DNA from 4 places in the Pseudoalteromonas sp. S1650 genome. Region 2 is predicted to be linked to each of the others. Evidence: predicted binding sites of a transcription regulator. Region 2 holds the regulator's gene; each other region holds the start of a gene.

Region 1 (7,643 bases), on a different contig from region 2:
TAATATTTTTACCAGATGAATCAATTGTAAATGGATCAGTCTCATTGGTACCATCACTTAAGGTGTACATATCTGGGTTTTCAGCGCTTTTTGTTAAAGTTAAAGACCCTGTTGGTAATTGTAACGCTGGGGTGTCTGTGAAATTTGACACATCAGATACAGTTCCAGCTGAAATACTGGCAGTGCCTGTATTGTTAATATCGTTTGCGGTACGAATAGGTGAAGCGAGTGCAATATCTTCTGGACGATTTGTTGCAAGCTCTAAGCTTGTTGATGCTTGAGAGTTGAGTTTAACCATAAATTGGTCATCAACACTTGGCGCATTAGTCATATCGAGGGTAATTTCTAAGCCAAACAAATCTAAACCTGAGTTGTTTAATGAATTAACCTTACCTGTGGCTGGGTCAACGTCTGCTGTAGTAAAAATATCATCGCCGTTGGCATCTTTAATCGTCTCGCCTTTATTATCAACAGGGTAAATTTCAACTTCATTTGTATCACTGTATTTCACAATAAAATCACTGGCCGGCAAATTACTGCCTTGTCCAGGTTCAACCGTTGCCGTCATACTCGAATTACCGTTATTAGCTTGATAAGCAAATGCATCAACGGTAGGAATTTTAAATATATCCCCACCTAAATTGCCATCGCCATCCATACCTAAATGATTTTGCTGATTAAAAGCATCGGCCAATGTTAAACCCATTTGACCCAATTGATTTTGTGCTGGCACTAAAATATCGTCACGAAATGCCAGTAAGCCACCTATTTTGCCTTTTAACTTATCTGTATCTAATTCTAACGAAATAGCTTTACCGTCATTAGTATCTAAGTGTAATTCTTTAAAATTAGGATCAGGGTCGCCCGTTAAAGAAAATAGATTAAAAGCACCATGCTGCATTACTAAGGCTTGGCCTGTTCCCATATATACTTGTTTAGAACCATTGGGCCCATCAACTGTTTCAATATCGATTAGCTCAGATAAATCACGAATTGCTTTATCTCGTTCATTATAAAGCGAGCTAGATCCTGATTCTTGTGAGGTGCCATCTACTGACGCGATCTTAGTATTTAATTCACTGATAGTTTGAATAAGGTCGTTTGCTTCTTCAGAGAAAATCTCTAATTGATCATTAACTACGGTTTGCTGATCTGCAACAATGCCTGATAAACGCTCCATTTGGTCAATTAGACTTTGTGCATCAGTCATTACTAATGACCGTGCTACAGATGATGAAGGCTGGTTTAAACTTTCTTGTATGTTGTTAAAAAACGAGTTGATACTGGTTGATAAGCTGTTTGACTCTTCAGAAAACAAGCTATCAACTCGACTCGCTTCTGTGACGAATTGATCAAAAAAAGTTTTACTAGAGGTATCTCGATTTAGTTGCTTTTGCGCAAATTCATTCAGTAAGCGATACGTTTCACCACGGCCGACTTGATTATCGATCATGGTTGTGAACTCAGTACGCTCACGCACATAGCCCTCGGTATTAACGTTGGCGATGTTTTTACTGGTGGTTTGTAAAAGCTCAGAGTTAGCTCTGATACCTGCATTTGCTATGTCATATAAGCTAAATGACATGAGGGTCTACTCCTTAACGTACCAATGAAGCAGCGACGCTTTGAAGCTCAACACGCTTCAATACCTGCTTAATTTTATCGGCATAATTTGGATCAGTTGCATAACCTGCTTTTTGTAACGAATCTAAAAAGGCTGCAGGCTCTGCGGTATTATTGAGTGCTTCTTGATAACGTGGATTTTCATTTAAGAAATCCACAAAATCATTAACACTGTCTTTAATCGATTGATAAGAGCGGAAACTGGCTTGCTTTTTAACTGGCACGCCTTGTTCAAATTCAAGCGTGACTTTGCTTGCTTTATCGCCTTGCCAGCTCCTATCCGATTTAATATTGAATAAGTTGTTACTACTTGTGCCATCAGCTTTACTGATGATGTGTTTACCCCAGCCCGTTTCGAGTGCAGCTTGAGCAACCATCACTGCAGGGTTTAAACCAATCTTCTGTGCTGCATTTTTTGCGTGCTCCCAAATAGAGCTAATGAATGACTCAGCATCTTCAAAACGATTTTCTGTTTGCTCGTTTGCTGATGTGTCTGCAACAGGCTGTGGCTCAGATTTAATGTCGTGGCTATCATTCGTTACGCCACGTGCGCGTTTATCACTATCAAACTCAGCCGTCGTTCTAAGCACAGAGCCCGGGGTAAACTGTTTACCATCTGGCGAGAGCTGCTGAACGATTAAATCAGCTAGGCCGAGCGAACCTTTTGATGAAAGCTCAACCGACATCTGTTGGTCATGCATCTCTTCAAAAAACTTAACACCGCTTGAATTAAATGGGCTGTCTTTATCTTCAAACGCTTCATTTGCTTTACGCATGCTTTTCAGCAGCATTTGAGTGAAAATAGATTCAAATTGTGCCGCCGCTTTTTTCAGCGCCTCTTTTGACGCATCGCTAGAGGCATCACTTTTTAAGGCATTTTGACGTAATGAGTCTAAGTTGCCTAAATCAAAAAAGTTTTGCTTGTCGAGATGATTAGTATCCATCAGCTTTTTGACACAATAGTTAATAATGAAAATTAAAATGCAAAAATTGCGCCAACAAAAAGCTTTATAAATGAGTAGCTAATAGCTGATACAAGAAAGGACTGAATTAGAATAAATATTTTGTCTGATATTTGTGTGCTGAATAATTTAAGAATGACTAAAAATACAAACGCGCTCGACAGCGCGTTTTAATTTAAATGATAACCAGTTGCCCGTTTATCGCCCCCGCTTCTTTTAAAGCCTCAAGGATTGCCATTAAATCACCCGGTGCAGCCCCAACTTCATTGATTGCACGCACAAGATCATCAAGATTAACACCTGGATTAAATACAAAAGCACGTGAGTCATCTTCGTTCACATCAATAATGCTTTGATTGGTAACGGTAGTTTCACCATCACTTAAAGCATTTGGCTGTGACACATTTTGCTGCTCAGCAATCGTAACCGTTAAACCACCATGAGTTATTGCCGCAGGCTGTAGCTTCACGTTTTTGCCAATCACAATTGTACCTGTGCGGGAGTTAACAATAATTTTTGCTGCTGTGTCTGCAGGCTTAAACTCTAAGTTTTCAAGTGTCGACAAATAAGCAACACGTTGAGAAGCATCTCGCGGTGCTAACACTCGCACTGAAGCTGCATCAATTGCCTGAGCACTGTCAGGCCCCACCAAATCATTGATAGTTTGCTCTAGGCGTTTTGCTGTTGTGAAATCTGGGCGATTTAAATTAAAGGTAATATAGTCACCTTGCATAAACGGGCTCTTAATAGCACGCTCTACAATGGCACCGTTTGGAATACGACCCACTGTGGGTGTGTTAATAATTACACGGCTACCATCAGCCCCTTCCGCACCTAAACCACCTACAACTAAGCTACCTTGTGCAATCGCATAGGTATTGCCATCAACCCCTTTTAAAAAGGTTTGTAATAAGGTACCACCACGTAAACTACCCGCACTACCAATAGACGAAACCGTAATATCAATGGTTTGACCGGGTTTTCTAAATGCCGGTAACTCTGCATGCACAGCCACAGCTGCAACATTTTTAATCTTAGGTTTTAAGCTATCAGGTAAGGTAATACCAAAACCATTCAGCATGGCTTTAAAGCTTTGTTGAGTAAATCGGCTTTGTTCACCTGTGCCAGGCAAACCGACAACCAAACCATAACCCACTAATTGGTTTGCGCGCACGCCCTCAACCATAGATACATCTTTGACTCGCTCAGCCTGTGCAGAAAACTGCAGGCTAATTAAGCAAAGAGCGATGATGTATTTAAACCCATTCATGACTTTATTCCTCTAAAATGGGAAAAGCGAACTACTAAAGAAACGAGACAGCCAACCTGCACTTTGCGTTTCTTGAATTTGCCCTTTACCTGAGTATTGAATTCGCGCATTAGCAATACGGTTTGATGTGACCGTGTTATCTGCTTGCACATCTTCGGGACGAACTAAGCCTTCAAGGCGAATAAATTCTTCACCGGTATTCAAAGTAAGCCATTTTTCACCGCGAATAACCAAGTTTCCATTAGGTAAAACACGCATCACATTGACAGAAATATCACCAAATAAGCTATTTGATTGATTAGACTTTGAATCACCTTTAAACGATGCCCCAGAACCAATACCAAACTGTATGCTATCACCACCAATATTCACCGGATTGCCACCAAGCCCAATAACAGGGTCTAAACTAGCGTCCGTTTCTTTATCGGTTTCGGTTTTAGCGGCTTTGGTGGCTTGCGTTGATTCTTGCAATTTAACCGTGATGATATCACCAGCGCGCAATGCCTTTTTATCTGAGTACAAGTCATCTGCTGAATAACTATCAAACAACGAACCCGTTGGTACCATCGGCTCTGTTGTTGGCTCAGGGTACATAGGCGCATAGTAAGGGTCATCCTGAACCACATGATGATTTTGCGTTGTCATACAACCACCCAGCATTAATGCTGCCGATGTGACTAAGATAATATTACGCATGCTGCCTCCTACCCATTAAAGCTGTTGATTGATGTAACTAAGCATTTCATCAACCGCTGAAATCACTTTTGAATTCATTTCATAAATTCGTTGTGTTTCGATCAAGTTAACAAGCTCTTCAGTTACATTCACGTTAGAGGTTTCAAGAGATCCTTGAACCACCGTACCTAAACCATCAATACCTGGGTTACCTTGCACAGGTGCGCCACTTACAGCGGTTTCTGTGTATAAGTTTTGTCCCATAGGCTCAAGACCCGATGGATTAATAAAATCACTAATCGTTAGCTGACCAATGACCACGTTGTCTGCTTGCCCTGAAATACGCACTGACACTTCACCGTCTTGTGAAACAGTAATTGATTGCGCATCGTCTGGAACGTTCATTTCAGGCTGTAATGGAAAACCAGCACCAGAAGTTACAATGCGGCCATCTTCGTCAGTGGTGAATTGACCGTTACGCGAATAGGCAATGTTGCCATCTGGTAATTGCACTTCAAAAAAACCTGGTCCTGAAATCATCCAGTCCAATGAATTTTCAGTGGTAAGCATGTTACCTTGTGAAAAGTTCTTTTGGTTGGCAACCACTTTGGCACCCGCACCAAGCATTAAGCCTGATGGCATTTCAGTGTCTTGTGACGAACGGCCACCTGGTTGGTTGATGTTTTGATATAGTAAATCTTCAAATACGGCGCGGCTTTTTTTGTAACCGACCGTGCTGGCATTCGCGAGATTATTTGAGATCACCGAAATATCGGTTTGCTGGGCGTCAAGCCCGGTTTTACTGATCCATAATGCAGGATTCATAACTCTACCCTCTCAGTCATCTTAAACAATGCGTAACAGCTGATCTTGACGCTCATCGAGCTCTTCGGCTGTTTTCATCAATTTAACTTGTAATTCAAATTGGCGTTGATTGCTGATCATGTCGACCATTTCATGCACCGGGTTTACGTTTGACATTTCAAGCGTTCCCGATAGTACTTTCACATTTGGCGAAATATCACAAAAACCACACAGGTCATTGATCAGCATGTCTTCTTTTGGTCGAAATAAACCGTCATTACCTTTTTCAAGCTGAGTGTTATCAGCCTCAATCACTTTTAAGCGATCAACCACTTCTAAAAAGTTAGCTGGTGCACCTTGCGGGCGAACCTGAATGGCACCATCTTCACTAAACTCAACTTTCTCGATAGGTAACGGCAGAATGATTGGACCACCTTCGCCAATTACTTGACGGCCATGGCTGGTGATCAACGCACCATCTGGAGTAATGTTTAATGTGCCTGTTTTGGTGTACGCCTCATTGCCTGATGCATCTTGTACACTCAACCAACCACGGTCACTCATAGCAATATCAAGCTCACGGCCAGTTTCTACATAACCACCTGATTGCATGTTAGATCCTGGGCGTTCTTGCATTGCAAACACCCTAGATGGCAGACCTTCACCGAAGGCTTGCATAGAGCGAGCTTGTGCAAAATCAGCTTTAAAGCCAGTGGTGTTAGCATTAGCAAGGTTGTTGGCCTTGAGTTCAAGACCTCGCAAACTTTGCTTAGCACCCGACATGGCAATGTAGACCATTTTGTCCATAACATTGACTCACTAAAAATACGATAACTAAGAAATGCAATAAAAGTGCCAAAGTAAAATTGACGCTAAAATAGAAGAGAGAAATGAATAATTAGAATGAAAAAAGGCTGCCAATAGAGGGAGCAGCCTTCGTGTCGGATTAAGCTTAGAGCCGTTAAAATTAACGGATCTGTAGAATGTTTTGCTGTAGTGTTGAGTTAACCTCAAGCGCACGTGAATTTGCTTGGAAGTTACGCTGCGCACTAATCAAGTCAACAAGTTCGTTAGTTAGATTAACGTTTGATTGTTCAAGCGCAGATGAGTTAATTGAACCCAAGGTACCTGAACCCGGTTCGCCAGCAATAGGCTCACCTGACGTTAAACTCTTCTTCCAAGAAGTATCACCCACTTGTTGTAAACCCTGTGAGTTCGAAAAGCGTACCATCGCAACTTGACCTAAGAATGAAGTGTCACCATTACTGTATGACGCAACAATTTTACCGTCAGAACCGATATCGATACCTGATAGACGACCTACAGTCGCACCATCTTGTTCAAGTGCTTTTACTTCAAAGTTACTAGCATATTGAGTAGGTACTTTATTCGCTGTTGCCGCTTCATCACGCCAGTTCATCGTTACATCATCAGGGAAACTAGCACCATTAGATAGTAAGTCAGATAAACCTGTCGCAGCGCCTTCGCCATTTGGTAAAGTTAACGGGTTAAATGATGCATCAGTATTTGCAACACCATCCGTGTTAAGTGGTAAACCACTTGAATCAAATTGGAATGTAGTTAGTGGTGTATAAGGCGTTGTTGTTTGCTCTACACCACTTGCATCAAATGGTTTTTCATCAAGTGTTGCATACACTTCCCATTCATTTTCATTACCTGTTGTCGCTGAGTCTGTTTTCACAAAAAAGAACTGTAAAATATGTGGCTCACCTAATGAATCATACACAGTTGTTGATGTTGAACTGTTATATGTAGCACTTGCTTCAGGGTCAAACGGTGTCACTGTTGGCGCAGAGGCACGTGAATCAAGGTTAAATGATGAATAAACATTCGTGGTTGCACGTGGTGAACCTGATGCATCAGGAATTTGTAACGCCGAAGATGTACTTAAGCTAACAGAAGTGGTATCACCGGTTGCTTCATCAACAGGGAAACCTTGTAAGTAGTTACCGCTTGCATCAACAATGAAGTTATCCTGGTTTAATTTAAACGCACCTGCACGAGTATATGTGAAGTCTTGCGCGCCTAAGTCATTCGCCATTGCGAAATAACCTTCACCAGTGATCGCTAAGTCAAGAGAGTTATTTGTGAAAGATAACGAGCCTTGGTGGAATTGCTGTGCCACCATTGTCGTTCTTACACCGTCACCATTTTTTGTTTTACCAGAACTAAATACTGATGATGCGTATACATCAGCGAACTCTGCACGAGACTCTTTAAAGCCCGTAGTATTAACGTTAGCAATGTTATTTGCGGTAACGTCTAAATCTTTTTGCGCGGCTGCTAAG
Region 2 (7,643 bases):
TTAAGCGCATTGGCGCAAAAATGATTTCATTAACAGGCAACCCAGACTCAACAATGGCAAAACTGTCTGATGTTCATGTGTGCATCAAAGTTAGCCAAGAAGCGTGTCCGTTAGGCCTTGCCCCAACGGCAAGCACCACTGCAACCTTGGTTATGGGCGATGCAATGGCGGTTGCGCTACTAGAAACCCGAGGTTTTACTGCCGACGATTTTGCACTTTCGCACCCTGGTGGCAGCTTAGGTAAACGTTTATTACTTACATTAGATGATGTGATGCACGCAGGCGACGCAACGCCAATCGTTAGCGAAACCCAAAGCATCAAAGATGCATTGATTGAAATGTCAGCCAAGGGCCTTGGTATGACCGCAGTGATTGGTGCAGATGAAAAGTTAGCCGGGTTATTCACTGATGGTGACTTACGCCGTATTTTAGAACAGCGCATCGATATCCATAACACGGCAATTAGCCAAGTGATGACCCGTTCATGCACAACGGCTCGCCCTGACATGCTTGCGGCTGAAGCTTTAAATATTATGGAGCATAAACGTATTAATGGTTTAATTGTGGTGGATCAAAGCAACACACCAATTGGTGCCCTTAATATGCAAGACTTATTAAAAGCAGGAGTTCTCTAAGCAATGACATTCGCCGAACTATACCAGCCCCTGAGCCCTGATGTGAGTCAGCGTGCTCAAAAAATAAAACTATTAATCTGTGATATTGATGGTGTTTTTTCTGATGGTCGAATTTATTTGGGTAATAATGGCGAAGAGCTTAAAGCATTCAATACTAAAGATGGTTTTGGTATTAAAGCACTCATTAATAGTGGCTTTGAAGTGGCAGTGATTACTGGCCGCCATTCACAAATAGTTCAGCAGCGAATGACTAGCCTAACAGTTCAGCACATTTATCAGGGACAAGAAGATAAGCTGATTGCTTATCAAGAGTTAAAGGATAAACTGGGGCTGACAGATGAACAGATTGCCTATATTGGTGATGATGGTCCAGACTTACCAGTTATGGAAAAAGTTGGCTTTGCTGTCGCAGTAAACGATGCACACCCGCTCATCAAGAAGCTGGCTCATTACACCACATTATTACCGGGTGGCTTTGGAGCCGTGCGTGAATTAACTGATTTACTGATGTTAGAAAACGGCAAGCCGTTAACTAGCGATGGAACCAGCGCATGAATATAGCCCGTATTTTACTGAGTATTGTTTTTGTCTGTTGCATGGTGTGGTTATGGTACCCGTACTTTAACCAGTCAACTGATACAATAACTAGTGAAGACGAGATCATCGCAACGCCTGATTACACTGCCGTTGCTCTAAAGCAAACAGCTTATGACGAGCAAGGTAAAATTAGTCATAAAGTGGCAGCTGCAAAAATGGAGTTGTATCAACAATTAGGGTTTACCTTTTTTGAACAACCTATTTTTACTATTTATAGCGATCAGCAAGTTTGGCAAGTAAGAGCCAAAGAAGCTACTTTATACGAAAATGATCAGCTGATTTTTGAAGGGGATGTAGTTGCTAAAAACTTAACCCATAACGGTATGATCGAAGACATAAAAGCAGAAAATATTAATGTCGACATTGATAAAATGACGATGTTTTCAAAGCAACCTGTAACACTAACAGGACCGAATTTAAAAATTACCGGTAAAGGCTTAAAAGCCGATTTAAAAGCCGAAATTGTTGAGTTAACTAACCATACACGAACCATATACTATGACCAATAAACTGAAGAAATTACTCCTGATCCCAAGCTTATTGATTGCCTTTTCGGGCGCAGCTGCCGAGCAAACAGGCGCTCAAATTAGCATTAGCTCAGATCGCCAAGTCGGTAAACTAAAAGATGGCGTTGGCATATTTGAAGGTAACGTAGAGATCGTGCATGGTGATCGTCGCATTACAGCAGAGCGACTTGAGGCACATGGCGGTGACACCGAAGGTACAGTCGAATTAATTATCGCTACAGGCAAACCAGCTTACTTCGAAGAAAAGCAAGCTGATGGTACCGTGATGAGCGCCAGCGCCGAAGAAGTTCGTTATGATGTTGCGAAACGCTTCTTAACACTCAATGGCGAAGCTGAAGTCACTCAAGCGGGTCAAAAAGTAACGGCAAAAAGCATTACCTATGATATGGCTCAACAGCTGATCAGCGCAGAAAAAGACGAAAACTCAACAGATCGTGTACACACTATTTTAGTGCCTGTAGAAAATAAAAAAGACGATAAAGGCCAACCATGAGCACATTAAAAGCAGAGCTTTTAGCTAAAAGCTACAAAGGCCGCCAAGTGGTTAAAAATGTCGGTCTTGAAGTTGAAGCGGGCAGTATTGTTGGCTTGTTAGGGCCAAATGGTGCAGGTAAAACAACGACCTTCTATATGATTGTAGGCCTCGTACCAAGCGACAAAGGAAAAATAAGCATCGATGATAACGATATCACGCTTTTGCCAATGCACAGCCGTGCGCGCTTAGGTATTGGTTATCTACCACAAGAGTCGTCTATTTTTCGAAAATTAACAGTTTACCAAAACTTGATGGCCATATTAGAGACCCGCAAAGATCTTAACAAAACAACGCGCGAAGAGACGCTTAACAACTTATTAGATGAATTTAGCATTCAACATATTCGCGATAGCCAAGGTATGGCACTGTCAGGTGGTGAACGACGCCGCGTTGAAATTGCACGTGCATTAGCCGCTAATCCTAAATTTATCCTTTTAGATGAGCCTTTTGCTGGTGTTGATCCTATTTCGGTGTTAGATATAAAGAAAATTATTGAGCACCTAAAAAATCGTGGTATTGGTGTACTTATTACTGACCATAATGTTCGAGAAACCCTTGATGTTTGTGAAAAAGCCTACATTGTTTCTCATGGGGAGCTAATTGCATCAGGGACACCTGAGCACGTATTAGCTGACCAAACTGTACGTGATGTTTATCTAGGCGAGCAATTCAGGCTGTAACCATTACGCCACCGACTAGAGCATCTGCTAGACTTATACAATGACAATAAATCGATAACAGTGTCTTCACCGTTACCGATAACTTAAAAAGGATTGTTAGGGATACATGAGGCAATCATTACAGCTGCGCATGGGCCAGCAACTTACAATGACTCCACAACTGCAACAAGCCATTCGCTTGTTGCAGCTCAGTACATTGGATCTCCAGCAAGAAATTCAAGAAGCGCTTGATAGTAATCCTCTGCTTGAAGTGGAAGAAGCGGATTACAACGAAGAAAGCATCGGTAAGAATGAGCAAAAAGCGGAGTCTGACGATGTACAAGTCAGCGCGTCTGCCGACGAAGCACCTAGCGAATTCGAGCAAGAAAGCAGTGATGCTCTGAGTAAGGATACGGTTAGCGATGACTTAGCTATGGATGTTACGTGGGATGAGTACATGAGTGCCGCCCCATCAACATCGTCTGGGCCAATGCCTGAAGACGAGTCTATTTACCAAGGTGCTTCAACAGAAACACTGCAAGAATATTTAATGTGGCAACTACAGCTCACACCATTTAGTCCTACCGATGAAGCGATTGCCGTTGCCATCGTTGAAGCTATCGATGACTCAGGTATTTTAACGGTTAGCTGCGAAGATATTGTCGAAAGCTTTAATCAAAATAATGATGAAGAAGAAATCGAACTCGATGAAGTTGAAGCTGTCTTAAAAAGAATACAGTTATTCGATCCAGTTGGTATCGGCGCGCGAAGTTTACAAGAGTGCCTGTGTATACAACTTCGTCAATTCGATGCCAATACGCCATATTTAGCTGAAACTAAAATGGTTTTATCTGAGCATATCGAATTATTAGCAAGTCGCGACTATCGCACTTTAATGAAAAAGACTAAGCTTAAAGAAAACGAGCTTAAAGAAGTGATGACGCTCATTCACAGCTTAAATCCTAAGCCTGCGGATAGCATAGTACGCGAAGAATCTGAGTACGTCATACCCGATGTATCAGTGAAAAAAGTGAAAGGCCGCTGGGTAGTCGAGTTAAACCCAGATTGTATGCCAAAAATTAGAGTGAATAGCCAATATGCAGCGATGTCTCGCTCTGTTAAATCAAGTAGCGACAGCCAATTTATTCGTTCTCACTTACAAGAAGCAAAGTGGTTTATTAAGAGCTTAGAGAGCCGTAACGATACTTTACTAAAAGTGACCAACTGTATCGTGCAACAACAGCAAGCTTTCTTTGAACATGGCCCAGAAGCAATGAAGCCAATGGTGCTAAACGATGTCGCTGAAATGGTCGAAATGCATGAATCGACGATTTCTCGGGTTACAACACAAAAATATATGCATACCCCAAGGGGAATTTTTGAGTTGAAATATTTCTTCTCAAGCCATGTCAGCACCGAAAATGGTGGTGAGTGTTCTTCTACAGCAATTCGCGCTTTAATCAAGAAGTTAGTTGCTGCAGAAAACTCGGTTAAACCATTGAGTGATAGCAAAATTGCAGATATATTGGCTGAGCAAGGAATTAAAGTAGCTAGACGTACAATTGCAAAATATCGTGAGTCTCTAGCAATACCTCCGTCTAATCAGCGTAAAAGTCTGATTTAGACGTTTTACATAGAAGGAAAATGCTTATGCAACTAAATTTAACTGGTCGTCACGTAGAAGTCACTGATTCATTAAGAGACTATGTAAACACTAAGTTCGCAAAACTAGAAAGGCATTTTGATCATATTAATAATGTTCATGTCATTTTAGATGTAGAAAAATTAAGCCAAAAAGCAGAAGCAACTTTACATGTAAACGGAGGCGAGTTGTTCGCTTCTACAGAACATCAAGATATGTACGCAGCAATTGACTCATTGATCGATAAACTTGATCGCCAAGTCATTAAGCATAAAGAGAAATTAGCTCGACATTAAATTATGAAACTTAGTTCACTTACTAATCAGGACTGCAGCAAAGCTGCGGTCCTTTTTAATAGCAAAAAAAGAATTCTTGAGTATATTAGCGAGTTAGCTCACCAGCAGTTTCCTCATTTATCTCAACAAGATATCCTAGATGCTTTTCTGAACAGGGAAAAGTTAGGTAGTACAGGTATCGGCCGAGGAATAGCTATTCCCCACGGTCGAATGAGTGGTGCTGATGAACCTCATGCATTTATTATTGTCAGTGAATCTCCCATCAATTTTGATGCGATAGACAATCGTCCCGTTGATATTTTTGTGGCACTCATCGTACCAGATGGCGATTGCCAGTTGCACTTGAAGACCTTGTCAACAATTGCTGATAGACTTAAAGATAAAGATTTTTGTAAACAGTTGCGAAGTGCTACAAGCGATCAGCAACTATTTCAAGTAATTGCATCAGAGGCATAAATGGAATTAATAATTATCAGCGGTCGCTCAGGCTCGGGGAAATCGGTCGCTTTACGAGTTCTTGAAGACTTAGGCTACTACTGTGTTGATAATATTCCTGTCAACCTACTGCCTTCGCTCGTGCGAAGTGTTTCTGATAATTATGACAAAATTGCCGTCAGTATCGACGTACGTAACTTACCGAAAGAGCAGCAAGAGTTTAATGATATTCTTGAGTACCTGCCAGGTTTTGCAAACCCAACACTATTCTACCTAGATAGTGATGACCAAACCCTAATTAAGCGCTTTTCTGAAACTCGCCGTTTGCATCCATTATCGATTGATTCTTTACCGCTTGATCTTGCCATTAAACAAGAAAAAATCCTGCTTGATGTGCTGATCACCCGCGCTGACTTTATGATTGATACCACTGATTTGAGTGTTCATCAGTTAGCAGAATCAATTCGTGAAAAGATTTTAGGTAAGAAAGATAAAAAACTGATTATTACGTTTATGTCGTTTGGTTTTAAGCATGGCATTCCAAAAGAAGCTGACTACGTTTTTGATGCACGCTTTTTACCGAACCCACACTGGGAGCCTGATTTAAAGCCACTAACCGGCCTCGATCAGCCTGTCAGGGATTATTTAGCTAGCCACAGCATAGTGCAAAAATTCACTTGGCAGATTCAAACCTTTGTACAGACTTGGTTGCCACATCTAGAGCGCAACAACCGCAGTTACCTAACCATTGCAATTGGTTGTACAGGAGGCCAACACCGTTCTGTTTACTTAGCGCAAACAATTGGTGAAAGCTTTTCTAAAACTCATGCTAATGTAAAAATTCGCCACCGCGAACAAGATATCTAACTAGGCACCAACAATGCACGCTGAAGATACCTTTTTAATTCAAAACAAACTTGGCTTACATGCTCGCGCTGCGACTGTTTTAGCGCAACTAGCACTGCAATTTGATGCCAAAATTACACTTTTTCAAGATGAGAAAGAAGCTGAAGGCGACAGCGTGTTAGCGTTAATGCTCCTTGAAAGTAGTCAAGGAAAAGAGGTTCGTGTTGTATGCGAAGGTCCTGACGCTGACGCTGCATTAACGGCAATCGGCGAATTAATTGCGCAACGCTTTCACGAGCAAGAATAGCATTTGCTAAGACTTCAAGGTTTACGGTAAACTTACTTCGGATATTTAAAATTCCCTTTAAATATCCTACTTTTATATCGCTCGCTTTTCTAAATTACAAAACTCTTAATAAATTTATCGCAGTGCGACGATATCTCTGCAAATACACTACAAAGCAACTATGCTGTATTTGCATAGCCTATTTAAACTTTTTTCAGTTGTAAGGACGCCAATGCCAGAAGCCTTTGAACAAGATTACCCACTACAACAACTCAAACAAGTGACCAAGTCACTCAATAGTGGTCAATTTGTTCAAGTGCGCGGCATGTTAGCCAAAACGGCACCTTGTGATACAGCCCTTTTACTTGAGTCTTCTCCCCATAAAATTCGTCGTATGCTTTGGCAGCTGGTTGACCCAGATGTCCGTGGTGATGTTCTAGAGGAACTCTCTGAAGATGTACGTCTTGGCATTATTGCCCAGATGGAGCCTGAGCACATTGCTGCTGCTACAGAAGATATGGACGACGATGACTTAGGTGAGGTTTTACGTAGTCTTCCTGATACCGTATATCAAGACGTTGTTAGCGCGATGGACTCGCAAGATAGAGAAAGGGCAACTCAAGCGCTTTCTTATCAAGAGCGCTCAGCCGGTGCCCTGATGAACAGCGATACGGTAACCATTCGTCCAGATGTTACCCTAGATGTAGTTTTACGCTATTTACGCTTACGAGGTGAGTTACCAGAGGGTACCGATGATTTATATGTAGTTGATAAACATAACTGCTTTTTAGGGGCGCTTTCGTTAACCACGCTACTGACAAGTCCTTCTGATAAAGTTGTTCGTGATTTAATGGATGAAGACTGTGAGTCAATCCTAATCTCTATGGATGAAAGTGATGTAGCGCAACTGTTCGAGCGTCACAACTGGATTTCAGCCCCTGTTGTAGATGATAACGCTCACTTGCTTGGTCGTATTACCATCGATGATATCGTTGACGTAATCCGTGAAGATGCTGAACACAGCATGCTAAGCCTTGCTGGTCTTGACGACGAAGAAGATACCTTTGCGCCAGTACTCAAAAGCTCGCAGCGTCGCTCTATTTGGCTTGGGGTTAACTTATTAACCGCATTGCTAGCAGCAATTGTGGCAAGCTTTTTCGAAAACACCTTAGCAATCTTACCTAT
Region 3 (7,643 bases), on a different contig from region 2:
TGTTGTTGCAGGTGAGCTACTCTTAAACGCGATTAACATTCCTCTTTCGGCGTTTCAGATTGCTGGAGGAATTGTGCTATTACTTTTTGCACTGTCGATGATATTTGGTGAAAGTAAACCTGAAACCGAGATAAAAAGTGTTCGTGATAGCACTGAAACCGCTATTTTTCCTTTGGCGATTCCTTCTATTGCCAGTCCGGGTGCCATGCTTGGTGCAGTACTAATGACCCGAAATACCGAATACACTTGGTATGAACAGCTTATAACTTCCTCAATCATGCTTTTGGTATTAGTAATTGTGTTGGTTTTACTTCTACTTGCTACGCATGTTCATAAGTTAATAGGCGATAGTGGCGCAAGTATTATTAGCCGGGTGATGGGTTTAATTCTATCGTCAGTGGCGGTGACTAATATCTTAGGTGGTATTGCTCACTATTTTGGTTTAAGTGTCGTCGCGTAGTTTAATTTAAAGTGCATTTTCAGTGATTTAAACTTTGAATAATTGCCTTCTTTTATCTAACTTTAAAGAAGGCAATATAAAATTTAAGGAACAAAGAATGCTAATCAAAAACGTTGTTTTATCTGTCTTTCTGATTTTTAGTTTAGGTGCTTGCATGGAGCCGACCTATGATAGTGGTAAGCTAAAAGTCATCGAAGTAACAGACCATGATTTTAAAATTAATGGTGAAAGCGCCGTAACTGTAATTGTTGGTCATGCTAATGTGGCAGAATATAGCTTCTCACTTCGTAAAAGTGATTTAAAGAAAGGCACGCTCCTGCAGTCTGTGTCTGACAGTAATCCAAATGTCCGTGCTGATGGTACCTTCTTTAGCGAGTATTATGTGCAATCAAAAGATCACGACACGCGAGCATCAATTGAAATTGTAGAAATAGACCCCGTTGAGAAAATCGCACGAATAGCTGTTGGTGCTAAGCTAGTTAACCTGAAAAATGAGGATTACAAAGAACTCGAAATTACTGTTTTAGAGCTTACGGGCCAAAATCTTGAACATCTTCTAAATGAAGTGAAGATGTAACCTTTCCATTTTTGCTTATTCTTAAAAGAAGTGAGATTGCAGTACACTTCTTCGTCTCTTTTCATCATCTGATCTTCGATTAAGCCATGCCGGGAGTTAGCTTCGGTGGTATAATGGCTGCAATTTTTCATTTCGGTGCATGCCTAAAGGTATGTGTCATCGCTATATTAAGCGTTAATCGTATTAGGTAATTTAAGTTGCAAGTAAATGCATTGATCTTTAAAGGGGCCATGTTATGAGCACAACGACATTAAACCGCCGTTTTTCCGTGGCACCCATGTTAGATTGGACAGATCGTCACTGTCGAACCTTTCACCGTAAAATGACTAAGCATGCTGTGCTTTACACTGAGATGGTGACAACCGGCGCTATATTATTTGGTAAGGGCGATTACTTACATTTTAATGAGCATGAAGGCCCAGTGGCATTGCAACTTGGTGGCTCAGATCCTGAAGCGTTGGCTAAGTGTGCAAAGTTAGCAGCAGAGCGCGGTTATCATGAAGTAAATTTAAATGTTGGCTGTCCGTCTGACCGTGTGCAAAATGGTCGTTTTGGTGCTTGTTTAATGGCTGAGCCTAAACTGGTTGCTGACTGCGTTGCTGCAATGAAGGCCGAAGTGACTATTCCTGTTACAGTTAAAACGCGCATTGGTATTGATGAGCAAGACTCGTATGAGTTTTTATGTGCTTTAATTGAAGCGAGTCATGATGTTGGTTGCGATGACTTTATTATTCATGCGCGTAAAGCGTGGTTAAATGGCTTAAGCCCAAAAGAGAATCGTGAGATCCCACCTCTGGATTACCCGCGCGTTTATCAGTTGAAGAAAGATTATCCGCAACTGCACTTAAGCTTAAATGGTGGCGTGAAAACAATTGCTGATAGTGTGGCTCACCTTGATTATGTTGATGGCATCATGATTGGTCGTGAGGCGTATAGTAATCCGTTTATTTTGTCTGAGGTCGACGAAAATATTTATGGTGATGAAGCCTTTACGCTAAGTCGTCATCAGGTTGTACGCTCGATGTATGACTATATTGAAGATGAAATGAGCAAAGGCGCTAACTTTTGGCATATTGCTCGCCATATGTTGGGGATTTTCCAAGGCCAACCTGGTGCGCGTGGTTTCAGACGCCACCTTTCAGAAAAAGGCCATGGTAAAGCGGCCGATTTATCTGTTATGGATAAAGCTTTAAGTTTTGTCCCAGAAGCCTAATCACAAAGCCTATTAAAAATAGCCTATTTAAAAGCCACATTTTGTGGCTTTTTTGATCCTAAAATTTAGTGAAAAAGTTAATTATTTAGTCAAATTAGTTATTTTTCATTCAGTCACTAGTCAGCCTGAATCTAAATTTAATTAATCTAACTTATTGTATATAAATAATAAATTTATTTTATTCATTAGTTGGCACAAGAATTGGAATCTCCTAGTTGTATTAACCCAATAATCAACAGGAGAGTCACATGGGTGTATTAAATCGCGTAAATGACATTATTCAGGCAAACCTTTCTGCAGCATTAGACAAAGCTGAAGATCCTGAAAAGTTACTTAATCTACTCGTGCAAGAAATGCAGGATGCCCTGACTGAATGCCGTGCAACTGCTGCGACATTTTTAACGCAAGAAAAACAAATGAAACGTGAAATTGCAGCGAAACAAGCGAAAGTAGCAGACTGGCAAGCGAAAGCAGAAAAAGCGTTGAGTAAAGATCGTGATGATCTTGCCAAAGCAGCATTAGTTGAAAAGCAGCGTTTAACGACAGAAATCGAAGCACAACAAGCTGAAATGGATAAAGTGGCAGAGTCACTCGCTAAATTGACAGAAGATTGTCAGCGTTTACAAAACAAGCTTGCAGATGCAAAAGCCAAACAGCTGACTTACATGCAAAAAGAACGCGTTGTTACAGCACGCTTAAAAGTAAAAGAGCAGCTGCATAGCAGTAAAGTTGAAGATGCATTAGCACGTTTTGACTACTTAGAGCAGCGCGTTGAAAACATTGAGTCGCAAGTTGAAGCGTATGAACTTACACAAGGTGATGCTGCAAATTCAACAGCAGCACAAATCGCAGCCCTTGAGAAAGATGAAGCTATCGATAAAGAGCTTGCAGATTTAAAAGCAACGATGAAGCAGTCGGCTTAGGAGGTTAATGATGAATACTTATCACACATCGACACGTTGGTACCGTGATCTAAGTAACAAAAAGATCTCGGGTGTGTGTAGCGGACTCGCTGCGCGCTTGGGATTCCCGGTATGGTCAACACGCTTGGTCATGATCATATTACTTATTCAAATGCCGCTGTTAATCGGCGTGGGTTATTTAGTGGCTCATTGCACTTTACCAGTGAAAGGTTACTAGGAGTAGAGCATGAAAACGTTAGCTATCATCATTTTGGCAATGTTATTACTATGCACTGATGCAGTTTCATTTGTATCCTTTGACTCATGGCAATTACCATTGTCAATTGCTGACATGAGTTGGGCTGGGCTTGAGGTCATCGGTGCAATTGTCGCTGTGATTGCCGTTGTTGCAGGTGTGGCGCTATTTACCATTGGCCTACTTGGTGCGGGTGTTGTTGCTCTGATTGGTGTTGTACTTGCGTTTTTGTTTGGCTCAGTAATGATTGCATGGCCACTTTTACTTATCGCGGCATTATGCTGGTTGATTGCCGATAACAAAAAATCGCCAGCTTAAGGTACGAATAAACTGCCTTAATACATAAAATATGCTAAATTTAGCGGGTAAGTTAATGTCTTAACAAGGATTAAAACATAATGAAACTGTGGCCCGCATTCTCTTTTCTTACCGCAAGCTTATTCTTTAGTACTTTTTCATCTGCCCATAGTGGTCATGACCACAGCGATGTTGCCGAAGTTACTGTAAGTAACGCGCAGGTACGTGAATTTTTACCAGCCAGTAAAGCAAGTGTTGCTTATTTGACCATTACTAACCCAAGTGAACACGCAGCAGTGTTAACTAAAGCAGAGCTTGATGGTTTAGGTCGTGTTGAAATTCATCAACATACTCATGTTGATGGCATGATGAAAATGGAACAGGTTTTATCATTAAAAATTGATGGTCACAGCAGTGTTGAATTTAAACCAGGTGGTTATCACTTAATGGTGTTTGAACCTGAAGAGCAGCTAAAAGCAGGGCAAGAGCGCAAACTCACGCTATATTTTAATGACGGCAATCGAGTTTTTACTCAAGCTAAAGTTGTGTCTTTACAAGAAATGTCTGAACAGGCATCACAAAAAAGTAAAGGGCACTCACATCACTAGGAGATATTATGTCTGAGCATAAAGGAAAAATAGCCAGTGCATTACTTATTATATTAATTATTTTTTACGCGATTGCTGTTTACTGGAGTAGTGAACCAGCTCGTATGGATGTTGTAAGTAAGGCTAAACAAGAAGCGCAGATGCGTGGTGAAAAGTTTGTAACAGGCTATACAACAACCACAACGTTGATCAATGTAGCAAGTACATTATTAAATAAGCCTGGCGGCTATTTATCTAACGATATGATGCCACCGAGCGTAATGATGGATAACATGCCTGCGTGGGAATATGGCGCGCTTGAAATGACCCGCGATTTAGTCTTGTCGATGCGTAAAGATTTCAGCCGTTCGCAGTCTCAATCAACTGAACACGAAGCGTTAAAAAAAGCACAACCGCAATTTAATATTAGCTCGGTAGCATGGGCATGGCCAAGTGCTGAAACTGAGTATCAAAAAGGCATTGATTTACTCGTTGTGTACCGCACTCAAATTGCCGATCAGAACGATCGTGATAGTCAATTTTATGCGCGTGCAGATAACTTACGTGGCTGGCTAAAAGAAGCAGAAAAACGTCTTGGCAGCTTGAGCCAGCGTTTAAGTGCAAGTGTTGGTCAAGATCGTTTGAATACAGATTTAGCAGGTGATACCGCGGCTCATCAAGCAACTTATGCTCCTTTACAGAACCAAGTGAAAACATCTTGGTGGCAAATTGATGATGTGTTTTATGAATCGCGTGGTGCAACGTGGGCATTACTACACTTTTTGCAAGCGGTTGAATATGATTTTGCCGATGTCTTAGAAAAGAAAAACGCTCGTGTTAGTCTGCAACAAATTATTCGTGAATTAGAGGCTACGCAAGAAACAGTGTGGAGCCCAATGATCTTAAATGGCAGTGGCTTTGGCTTTGTAGCTAACCACTCACTGGTCATGGCGAATTATATTTCTCGAGCCAATGCGGCTCTAATTGAACTTAGCGAACTTTTAGCGCAAGGATAAAATGATGAAAAAGTACTGTTTAGCAGCTGCCCTTTCAATGGCCTGTTTAGCTCCAACAGCACAAGCTGATACATTATTAGGTTTATACCTAGGTGTTGATGGTTGGCAATCAGATAACAGTGGTAGTTTTGCTCAAGATGGAAATCTACAAAGCTTTAAATTTGATGATGAAACGTTCACGAGCTACTACGCAGCACTTGAGCACCCAGTGCCGTTAATACCAAACATTAAACTAAAATACACTGAACTTGAGTTAAATGGTGATACAACACTTGATGAAACGTTTAGTTTTGGTGGTTCTGATTACGTTGTAGGCACACAAGTAGGCACTGTGAGTGATTTATCGCATGTCGACTACATTCTATACTACGAAATCTTTGATAATGATTTGGTTTCAATTGATTTAGGTGTAAATGCTAAACAATTTGATGGTGAAATTGTTGTGACTGGTACATCTCAAGAAGGTGGCCAAAACACGACTGAGCGTGTTGATTTTTCTGGTTTCGTACCTTTAGTGTATGGCCGGGCTGAAGTTGGCTTACCATTAACGGGTTTAAGCGTTTTCTTTGAAGGTAGCCTACTGGCTATCGACGATAGTAAAGTCCAAGATTACCAAGCGGGTATTGCATACGCTTTACTTGATAACTTAGCAATCGATATGGATATTAAAGCGGGTTACCGCTCAATGACGTTAGAGCTTGATGATATTGATGATATCTACACAGATTTAGATGCATCGGGCCCGTTTGCAGGTATTCAAGTTCATTTCTAATCGAATTTTTCGATTTATTTTTAGCTGGCGGCTTTACTTTAAAGCTTGCCAGCTAACTTCAAATTCATCTTCTAATGATGTTGCCAGTATTTGCTTATAAGCTTTGTTTATTGGTGATGCGATTAGCTTTCTTAACTCGTCACCAGTCTGGGTAAATTTATAGTAACTGAGTACTAAGTCATTACTTTTTGCTTTTAAAACCAAGCGTTGATTCATAAAGCTCAGTATTAGTTCTTGACCAGCTTTTAAAACCGCCGATTCGATTTCTTTTCGATACAGTAAGTTAATATCCATTAGGGTCAGAATGTCAGGAAAGCTAACTGGGGTTTTCCCTAAGTTAAATGACACCTTATTACCTTTTCTAAGTAAATCAAACAGCGAGGGTTTCTTGTAAAAGCCGAGTAAAATTAAGTGGCTGTTGTCTTTTTCGTTGAATCCACACAATGATGTACAGCGCTGAAGAGCATCTGCTTCACGTTGAGTCATGTGTTTAAGGGTTTGTAGGCTTTTAATCGAAAAGGTGCCTGGCGATACTGTTTCACCTGCTAAAATTTTTGCCCACAGCTTTTGCATTGAGGAATTAGCTGTGTCTTCACATAAACTTATAAATCGCTCTATCCAATCAAAATCGGGCTGTTGTTGACCCGTGACATCCGGGCAAAACGCCATAGCCATCGCCATGATGGTTTCAATGTTTTCTTGGCGTTTAATAAATTGAATTTCTTGGCGAGTGTGGGCGCGCTCCAATAAGCTTGCTTGCGCTTTAATCTGATAGGCTAATTGCTGCTGACCTTGTGCCGAGTAGCTATCATCGCTCGCATGGTTAATCTTAGCCGATGATGCCTTATGAATCGGGTAGCCAAGTTGATTTTCTATAATATTAGCAAGATTAACTCTCGCTTGAGCCGCTTTCACTGTCATTGGGAGCAATAGCCTTGTTTGTTGTTGCTAACTGCGCATGGGTTTTGATGTTATTGAGCGCCAGTTTCACTGTGTTGTTGAGAATATACTGGCTTAATAATGCAAGGTAGCCACCAATGATAGGAGTATTTACTTCACCTTGTAACGAGCACTCAATATTTATTTCATTACCAGCACCTGTAAATTGGATCGTTCCTTGGGCTATATGCTCTTTATTAAATAAAATATTAAAAGTAAGTTGTTCATTATTCTGTTGTGTTATTGTCATTTCGCCATCGCCGAAACGGCTTTGCCAAAATTGGTGTGCCCCAACGCCTTGGCTTGGCTCTAAAACCGTAAACTTGATGCTGGGATCTACGCTTTTCCATGGTTGCCATTTATGCCATTGATTAAAGTCACCGACTAGTTTCGCTATTTCTGAGCTGCTAGCAGTGACCTGTATTGATTTATGAACCGTATAGCGTTGAGAAAGCAATAGCCCAACGACAAGCATAACTAGCGCACTGAGAAATAGGGCTTTTAGAGTTAAAACAAAAAATTTTATCATTTTACCTCGGGCAATAGTTTTATATCTTTCATAACATTATACGTAACCTAGGCTATAATTTATCTGATATGACTATATATGTTCTGATAAATGTA
Region 4 (7,643 bases), on a different contig from region 2:
GAGCAGCAGCCTGCGGAAACTATGCCCGAGCTTGGTTTAACAAACTCAGTATCAAGCGCTTCTCAAGCAGCCAATACCGTAGCGCTAGCAGGTGAGTCAATGCTGTCAACTGCGACAACTGCTGTTAGTAATGTGGCCGTCGCGAACACAAATTCGAACACAACTAACGCAATGCAAAATCAATTGACTCAGCAAACAGATGTATTAGCGTCTTTAGAGCCTAGTGAGCTAAGCTCTGCTGGTCTAAGTCAAGCCTCGCAAATCACTAATGACCTGCAATCATCACTGATTAGTAATGTACAACAAGCTGCAATGAGCTCTGTACAAAGTAGTGTTGAGCAAACCATTTCATCAACTGTTAGCAACAGCGTCAATCAACAAGTTGCTGAGCAAGTATCCGCAGCGACGACTACCGAAGTCGTTAATAACATTCAAAACAGCTTGAACTTAGGCCTTTAACCAATAGCGTGCCGGGTTATCCCCCGGCGCTCCTTTAGGAGATTATTATGCGTACAATTAATAAGCTCATCACCTTAAGTGCGTTAACCACAAGCATTCAAGTATTTGCTTCGGATGCAACTTTTCATGCTGATGCACAAATTGGCTTAACGACTAACTCCGATTTAGCCATTAAAGAGTTAGATGATATTTCTTCACAAAGTGATACGGGTTCAATACTTAAAGCTGGCGTTAGCGCTGAGTTACATGCAACTGACAACCTTAAGTTCACACCAAGTTATCGATACGAGCAAACAAATTATCACCAGCTTGATCAGTATGACTTGGCATTGCATCAATACAGCCTTGATTCTAGCTATAGCCTTTCTGGTACTGATGTAGGTATTCGTTATGACGGCGCTTTAGCAAAAGTAGCAAAAGAAACATTTTTAACCTTGGATCAAGCAAGTTTGTATGTGGGCCATTACGTTAATCCAACAACCTATCTGCGCACTGCGATTAGGGCTTCAGATAAACAATTCGCCACACAGTCAATGCGCGATGCAAAAGGGTTAGGGCTTGATTCGAACCTGTATTACTTTATTAACCAGGGTAAAACGATGCTGCTTTTAGGCGCTAGTTTAGATAGAGAAAATGCTGATTCAGAGCAATTTAACTTTAAAAGTTGGGGCTTAAATACGGGCATCACTCATCGTTTTAAAGCGTTTGATATAAGCAATAAAGCAGGATTAAGCTGGCGCTATCAAGATAAAAACTACCAAGAAGTTATCAACCAGCCACTTACACAAAGCGAGCCATCTCGGGATGAAAGTCGCAGTGTAGTCAGCGCATTTTGGCAGCTTTCTGTTTTTGACTCTTTGCAAATTGTTACTGAAGCAGAGTACGGCGATTATCAATCTAAGCTGGCAGCAAACACCTATACCCAAAGTATTGCTTCGCTGTCATTAAAAGCCAGCTTTTAATCAATTACGCCATGTCCAAACACCGCATCTTTGCCTACTTCACCTAAATCATTCGCTTGTTGCTGTAACGCCTGGTAAATGTTTTTAGGAGAAGCATTTGGCTTTGCCGCTAAGCATGCAGCCGCCGCTGAAATACGCGGCGCGGCAATAGAGGTTCCAGATTCCCGACCAAGATCCCCCCCAGCTTTTAACGTCATGACATTGACGCCTAATGCCGCAAAATCAATATAATTACCTTTGTTTGACCAGCGATAAATTCGGTTTTGGCTATCTAGTGCCGTGACAGCAATGACATGTTGGTATGCCGCAGGATAAAGTGGCAGCGCAGCAGGTCCTTCATTGCCTGCAGCCGCCACTAAAGTTACTTGTTTAGCCGCTGTAGCATTGATTGCTGCCGCTAAAATAGCGTTGTCGGGCCCAGTAAAACTCATATTGATAACAGGCACCTCGTTAGCAACCAACCAATCAAGTGCTTCAACTATTGCAGCTAATGTCGCCCCTTGTGATAAATCAGACTGCTGATAAAACACCGCCGCGCTGTATAATGTTGCCTCAGTTAATAACGGCATGAGCTGCTCATACTTACCTACCAAAACGCCAGCAACCGCAGTGCCGTGCAAATCGGGTGAAACTAAGTCATTTGCAAGAAATGACTGCATTTTTATCTGTGTGTTACTAAATCCCGGATGAGTCGTATCAATCGCACTATCAATCATGCCAATTTTTACAGACCAGTCACACATTGCTGTAAGCTTTTTTGTAGAAGCATCTTGTTGAGAACCATTTTGCGCTTGATAAATATGATTTCTGTCCAGTAACGCTGCATCATCGAGTGAAAGTAAACGTTGCAAATGCGCTTTTGAATCGTAATTGGTCGGGACAACAAACCGCACTAATGACAAACCCAATGACGTGTATTGTTTAGTGACGATAATTTGCGCGCCAATTTGCAACAGTTTTTCTTGATGCTGTTCATTCGCCAGCATTATCCATTGCCTTTCAACTGCACGAAAACCATGCTCAACATCGACTTCAACAAATGCAGGAGCCTGCAACTGATTAAGTATCTCTAGCCTTTTGGGTAGCGAGGTCACAATGGCTGTTGCGTCGTCGATTAACTCATGTTTGCGTATGCTTTCTACTTGGCTGGTTATGCGCGGTTCAAGTTGATTAATAACAGGATCTACCTGTTCTATCACACCATTTATTGGCTTGATAATCGCAGCTGATAGCGTATTTGAAGTAAACAGCAAACTACTTAAAATGACTGATTTCAATTTCATGTTACAGTGACTTCTCATTTAGTTAGGTACTACTATAACGTTTCAGTGAAAGAAAAATTGCATTTATTGGGAATAAAACTTTTTCTTGCTCGTTATAGTAGTGTGAGTTGGCTGAATCATTGATGAGTTATTTCATTAATCGGCCCTTGCCCTAACCAATAAGGGAAACTATGACAAATACAGTAACCAGTTTATTACCAGCGCTGCGACGTTTTGCATTTTCGCTTACCGGCAATCAAGCAGATGCCGATGATATTGTACAAATGACCATCGAGAAACTTTTACAAAAAGGCATGCCCGATGATATTGAACCACTAAAATGGGCTTTCAAGATCTGTCGCAATGTTTGGATCGACGAATACCGCTCGCAAAAAGTGCGCTTAAAGGCAGTTCAAAATACTGAACTTCAAGAACCCGTCTGTGACGATGAACAAGAGAGTTTCGCTACCCAAGAGACTTTACAACGAGTAAATAACGCTTTAACAAGCTTGCCAGATGAACAGCGCGCTATTGTATCCCTCGTAGCAGTGCAAGGTATGGCTTACAAAGATGTTGCACACACCCTCGAGATACCTGTTGGCACCGTGATGAGTAAATTGTCACGAGCCAGAGCTGCACTTTATCAATTAATTAAGCCTGATTTCACTAAGGAAAACGCATGAAGATTGATGACCAAACACTCAGTGCTTTTTTAGACAATGAATTACCAGCAAACGAAATGGACGCAATACGTAATGCAATTGCTGAAGATGAGCAACTCGCTTTACGCCTAGCTGAACTATCTGAAGTTGACATGCTAGTTAAACAACACGCAGCACAGATTGATGCAATGCCCTTGTCTGATGAACTTGCACAAACAATCGAGCAACATAATAAAGAGAATGTCGTTTCGCTATCCAAATGGCAGCAAATTAAACTAGCTGGTCGCAAACAAATGGCCGTTGCAGCAAGTATTGCGGTGCTTTTTACAGTCGCTATTGCTAGCTTTGTTCAACAACAAGGTTTGGAACAACCCATTGCCAACGCATTAGATCAACAACTGAGTGGCGACAACACACTATTAGATACAAACAGAAGCCTAACTGCACAGCTTAGCTTTGTTAATACTAATGGCGATTTTTGCCGCCAATACACGCTGTATTCTAAAACTACCCAGCAAACACATATTGCTTGTAAACAACAAGGAATTTGGCAGCTTCATGCATCGAGCGAGCAACGCGCAATGTCAAGCCAAAGCTATCGCTTAGCAACTAAAACACCTGCGCTTGATAGTTACATCGACGAGCACATTCAAGGCCAACCGTTAGATCGTAACGCCGAACAACAAGCACTGACTAGCCATTGGCAATAAGCGAGACAATCATGAAACACGTATTATTAGCTTATATTGCCATTGTATTAATTGGCTGCACCAGCAGCCAACATTCGAATGATAAAAATATTCCTGGCCTAACAACTAAGCAGCTTGCAGATAATCAATATATCCTTCGATACGAGACTCGTCACGGTTCAAAGCGCTCAGCGCTTGAGCAAAGTATGCTGCAAGCCGCCAACATTACGATAGACACCGGTTATGACTGGTTTCTCGTTGCCGAGCAGGCAGTTGATGTTGAACGCACCAAGCCCACTAACAAACCACGTTTTGAGCAAAGAGCACACTGCGGTTTATTAACCTGCACAAGTCAAACTTCGCCAGCACGGCATGAGTCAACGTTATTAGAGCGCACAATCGTCATACAATTAACAATCATTTTAGGAAAAGGCATAAAACCAAGTGAAAAAGCGCATGATGCTTATACGCTAATTGAACAAGCTAATAATTCATAAAATTAATATTTAAGGTAAAAATTATCCTCATTACATCTTTTTACCTACGGCTGAACTGCATAAGTAATTACACCGTTAATCACTAATACTTTGATCTCACTTAAGTGAAATTAACTAGATAAGCGCTAAACTTACCACAACTTGATTAATTGTAAGGATGTAGCCATGACACACCTAGTTAGTGATTTAATGACGCCAGACCCATTTGCTATTAGCGCGCAAAATACCCTGCATGATGCTCATAATCTAATGAAAGAGAAAAATGTTCGTCATATCCCTGTGATCAATGAGCATGGTGGTTTGGTTGGCATGTTAACGCAAAAAATCATGATTGCTCAGGTAATGAATATCATGGCTAATTACAGTGCCAGCGCCCTTGAACGCAAGGAAAAGCAAACTAAAGTGGTTGATATTATGGCTACCGATTTTACCAGTATCTCGCCAGAGCAACCGCTACACGAAGTTGCTAAGTTTTTTGTTGAAAACCGTCATGGCTGCATGCCTGTGGTTGATAAAGATAACAACCTAGTGGGCATTCTAACCTCATCTGATTTTGTTCGTTTAGCGGCGGCTTTACTTTCTTAAGTCGTAACTTTGTATCTGCACACTGAATTTTTTACAGAAGGTGTGCAGAGTTTTCATACTTCTTCTTAGCTAGAATCACCCCACCTCAAGACTTAAATTAAATTAAACCTTTAAATTCAATATTTTATAATTTAATAATTATTAGGCACAACGCTTGCTTCTGTGTAATTACACATGCTTTTTAGATTAAAAGCGAAAGGAAATTTACAGATAATCTCGGAGGAGTAATGAGTAATTCATCATCAAAAATCGCAGAATTTACAGCACCGGGTGTTAAAGACCAAGCTGCAGCGGACACGATTGCTATTCTAGACCAACGCATGGTCGCTTTAATCGATTTACACCTCACTTTAAAACACATTCATTGGAATGTTGTTGGTCCTAATTTTATTGGTGTACACGAAATGTTAGACCCACAAGTAAGCGCAGTGCAAGAGATGACTGACACGATTGCAGAGCGTATTGCAACCATGGGCGGTGTACCTGTTGGCACACCTCAATCAATTGTAGAACGCCGTACTTGGCAAGATTATTCAATTGGTAAAGGCTTAGTTACTGACCACCTAACAGCGCTTGATAAAGTGTATAACGGTGTTAATAAAGATCACCGTGCTGCTATCGAAAAGCTTGGTGAGCTAGACCCAGTTTCTGAAGATATGATCACCGGCCAACTGGCTGATTTAGAACAATTCCAATGGTTTGTTCGTGCGCATATTGAATCGTCTACCGGCGAATTGAAAGGTTAAACCCCCTAGGTCTATCCGAAGACCCCTTGCCCAGCATTTGCTGGGCTTTTTTATGCTTTGTTACAACCAACCTTTATGTTTAAAGAACAAGTAAGGTGCAAAGCCAGACAGCAACATAATGCCAATTGCAAACGGGTAACCCCATGCCCATTGCAGTTCAGGCATACTGTTAAAATTCATCCCATAGATACTGGCGACAACGGTTGGAGGTAAAAACACCACTGAGGCAATAGAGAAGGTTTTGATAATTTGGTTTTGTTCGATGTTAATAAAACCCTGAGTCGAGTCCATTAAGAAATTCACCTTATCAAACAAAAATGTACAGTGAGACATAAGGGTATCAATATCGAGTACAATTTCACGTAGTGATTCGCGGTCTTCTGTCGGCGCTCCTAGGTGGCGCAGTAAAAACGAAATATTCCGGCGCGTATCCATCAAACATAAACGCACCTTACCGTTATTATCTTCAAGGCGAGAAATTCGGCCAACGGCTTCTTCTAAGTCAGAGTCATCCTCTTCAAGTACATAGGCACTGAGTTTTTCTAACTGATGATGCATGTCTTCAAGCATATCAGCGTGGTTTTCGACTTTTTGGTCAAATAAAGTCACCAAAAGTTGCTTTGGATTATCACACGCCACTTGCCCTTTCCGAGCACGTAGTCGTAATAGACGAAAATCGGCTAGTTCATCATCGCGGATTGTCAGCAAACAGTTGTCTTGTAACAAACAAGCTACGGTTACCGTATTAAAGCGCCCTTCGTTTGGTGACATGAAAAGCGCATGCACATGCAAGCCTTCATGGTCGATAAAGCAACGGGAAGAGGCCTCGATTTCTTCAACATCATCAGCGCCGGGTAAGGTGATATTAAGGGTGCTTGCCAGCGCTTGTCGTTCTTCTTCAGTCGGATTTATAGTATCAATCCAATGGGCATTCTTAATAGCGGTTGCAAGAGGCATATCAGCAGCTGGCTCTGTTTCTGTGATCACACCTTGGTCTATAGAAAAAAATCGTAACATGCGCCCTACTTAAAAAATAAAATTATTTAAAGAATTTAGATGTTTCAAAAACAAACAATATATCAGTGTTTTTATGGAGCAAGCCATTAAAATAGCTTGGCAAATGCAAGCTGGTTTCGCCCAGATGATTTAGCACTATAAAGTGCATTATCAGCTCTTTTCATTAACGATATTAAGTTTTCTTTATGAGGACGGTCCCAATCAGCTACCCCTAAACTAACTGTAATCTTTAGCGGTTGCTCAGCGTAATTAATTGTCATCTTTGCGACAGATTTACGGAGCAATTCTAGCTTCTGTTTTGCCTCTACCACTCGCGTGTTTACCAAAATTAGAGCAAACTCTTCGCCCCCTAAACGACCTAGTAAATCCTCTTGCCTTAAAGTTTTCTTGACTAGGTTTGCAAAACTTACCAATACCTCATCTCCAGCAGCATGACCGTATGTATCATTAATTTTTTTGAAGTGATCTAAGTCTAAATAAGCAAATACAACTGGTTGATTATTACTTTGACACATTTGCAATAGTTCATTCCCTTGAGCTAGAAACTCTCGACGAGATAGCAATCCTGTTAAATGATCATACATTGCTAGTTTTCGATGTGTTTCCTCTAATTTTTGAACTTTAATCATCAAACCACTAATAGACCATGAAACGATTGGTGCAGTAACTGCAGGAGCAATTGTCGCTATAATAAAAATGATAGGCATCATTTCTGTCCCTGTAGCAAGAAGAATCAAGAAAGTAATCAGTAAAGAAATTGCAAT

The links. Region 2 encodes sigma-54, which starts transcription at its own class of promoters, with help from an activator protein. Its sites were predicted from a motif close to GTTGGCACGNNNNTNGNNT; they were not measured.
Region 1: a site for sigma-54 is predicted at 2,605-2,623, ahead of flgJ (flagellar assembly peptidoglycan hydrolase FlgJ). Genes of this name have one in related genera too.
Region 3: a site for sigma-54 is predicted at 2,439-2,457, ahead of CWB80_RS18480 (PspA/IM30 family protein). Genes of this name have one in related genera too.
Region 4: a site for sigma-54 is predicted at 5,258-5,276, ahead of dps (DNA starvation/stationary phase protection protein Dps). Genes of this name have one in related genera too.

What each region holds. Positions count from the first base shown of each region.
Region 1 covers NZ_PNDF01000109.1:9,043-16,685, reverse strand. Annotated here, with positions in the region: gene flgK (flagellar hook-associated protein FlgK) at 1-1,585, opposite strand, end outside; gene flgJ (flagellar assembly peptidoglycan hydrolase FlgJ) at 1,599-2,567, opposite strand; gene CWB80_RS21385 (flagellar basal body P-ring protein FlgI) at 2,761-3,855, opposite strand; gene flgH (flagellar basal body L-ring protein FlgH) at 3,868-4,551, opposite strand; gene flgG (flagellar basal-body rod protein FlgG) at 4,567-5,355, opposite strand; gene CWB80_RS21370 (flagellar basal body rod protein FlgF) at 5,377-6,141, opposite strand; gene flgE (flagellar hook protein FlgE) at 6,302-7,643, opposite strand, start outside.
Region 2 covers NZ_PNDF01000115.1:12,066-19,708, forward strand. Annotated here, with positions in the region: gene CWB80_RS21575 (KpsF/GutQ family sugar-phosphate isomerase) at 1-635, shown strand, start outside; gene kdsC (3-deoxy-manno-octulosonate-8-phosphatase KdsC) at 639-1,190, shown strand; gene lptC (LPS export ABC transporter periplasmic protein LptC) at 1,187-1,741, shown strand; gene lptA (lipopolysaccharide transport periplasmic protein LptA) at 1,731-2,252, shown strand; gene lptB (LPS export ABC transporter ATP-binding protein) at 2,249-2,974, shown strand; gene CWB80_RS21600 (RNA polymerase factor sigma-54) at 3,081-4,577, shown strand; gene hpf (ribosome hibernation promoting factor) at 4,604-4,891, shown strand; gene ptsN (PTS IIA-like nitrogen regulatory protein PtsN) at 4,895-5,347, shown strand; gene rapZ (RNase adapter RapZ) at 5,348-6,193, shown strand; gene CWB80_RS21620 (HPr family phosphocarrier protein) at 6,207-6,479, shown strand; gene mgtE (magnesium transporter) at 6,691-7,643, shown strand, end outside.
Region 3 covers NZ_PNDF01000070.1:2,091-9,733, forward strand. Annotated here, with positions in the region: gene CWB80_RS18465 (MarC family protein) at 1-460, shown strand, start outside; gene CWB80_RS18470 (hypothetical protein) at 558-1,037, shown strand; gene dusA (tRNA dihydrouridine(20/20a) synthase DusA) at 1,273-2,250, shown strand; gene CWB80_RS18480 (PspA/IM30 family protein) at 2,499-3,173, shown strand; gene CWB80_RS18485 (PspC domain-containing protein) at 3,184-3,390, shown strand; gene CWB80_RS18490 (hypothetical protein) at 3,400-3,726, shown strand; gene CWB80_RS18495 (copper chaperone PCu(A)C) at 3,807-4,313, shown strand; gene CWB80_RS18500 (DUF2333 family protein) at 4,322-5,308, shown strand; gene CWB80_RS18505 (TIGR04219 family outer membrane beta-barrel protein) at 5,313-6,080, shown strand; gene CWB80_RS18510 (TIGR03899 family protein) at 6,114-7,001, opposite strand; gene CWB80_RS18515 (SRPBCC family protein) at 6,970-7,548, opposite strand.
Region 4 covers NZ_PNDF01000077.1:28,299-35,941, reverse strand. Annotated here, with positions in the region: gene CWB80_RS19120 (hypothetical protein) at 1-459, shown strand, start outside; gene CWB80_RS19115 (surface lipoprotein assembly modifier) at 507-1,421, shown strand; gene CWB80_RS19110 (S8 family serine peptidase) at 1,418-2,704, opposite strand; gene CWB80_RS19105 (RNA polymerase sigma factor) at 2,875-3,366, shown strand; gene CWB80_RS19100 (RT0821/Lpp0805 family surface protein) at 3,363-4,055, shown strand; gene CWB80_RS19095 (CC0125/CC1285 family lipoprotein) at 4,067-4,531, shown strand; gene CWB80_RS19090 (CBS domain-containing protein) at 4,697-5,116, shown strand; gene dps (DNA starvation/stationary phase protection protein Dps) at 5,344-5,862, shown strand; gene corA (magnesium/cobalt transporter CorA) at 5,923-6,879, opposite strand; gene CWB80_RS19075 (GGDEF domain-containing protein) at 6,966-7,643, opposite strand, start outside.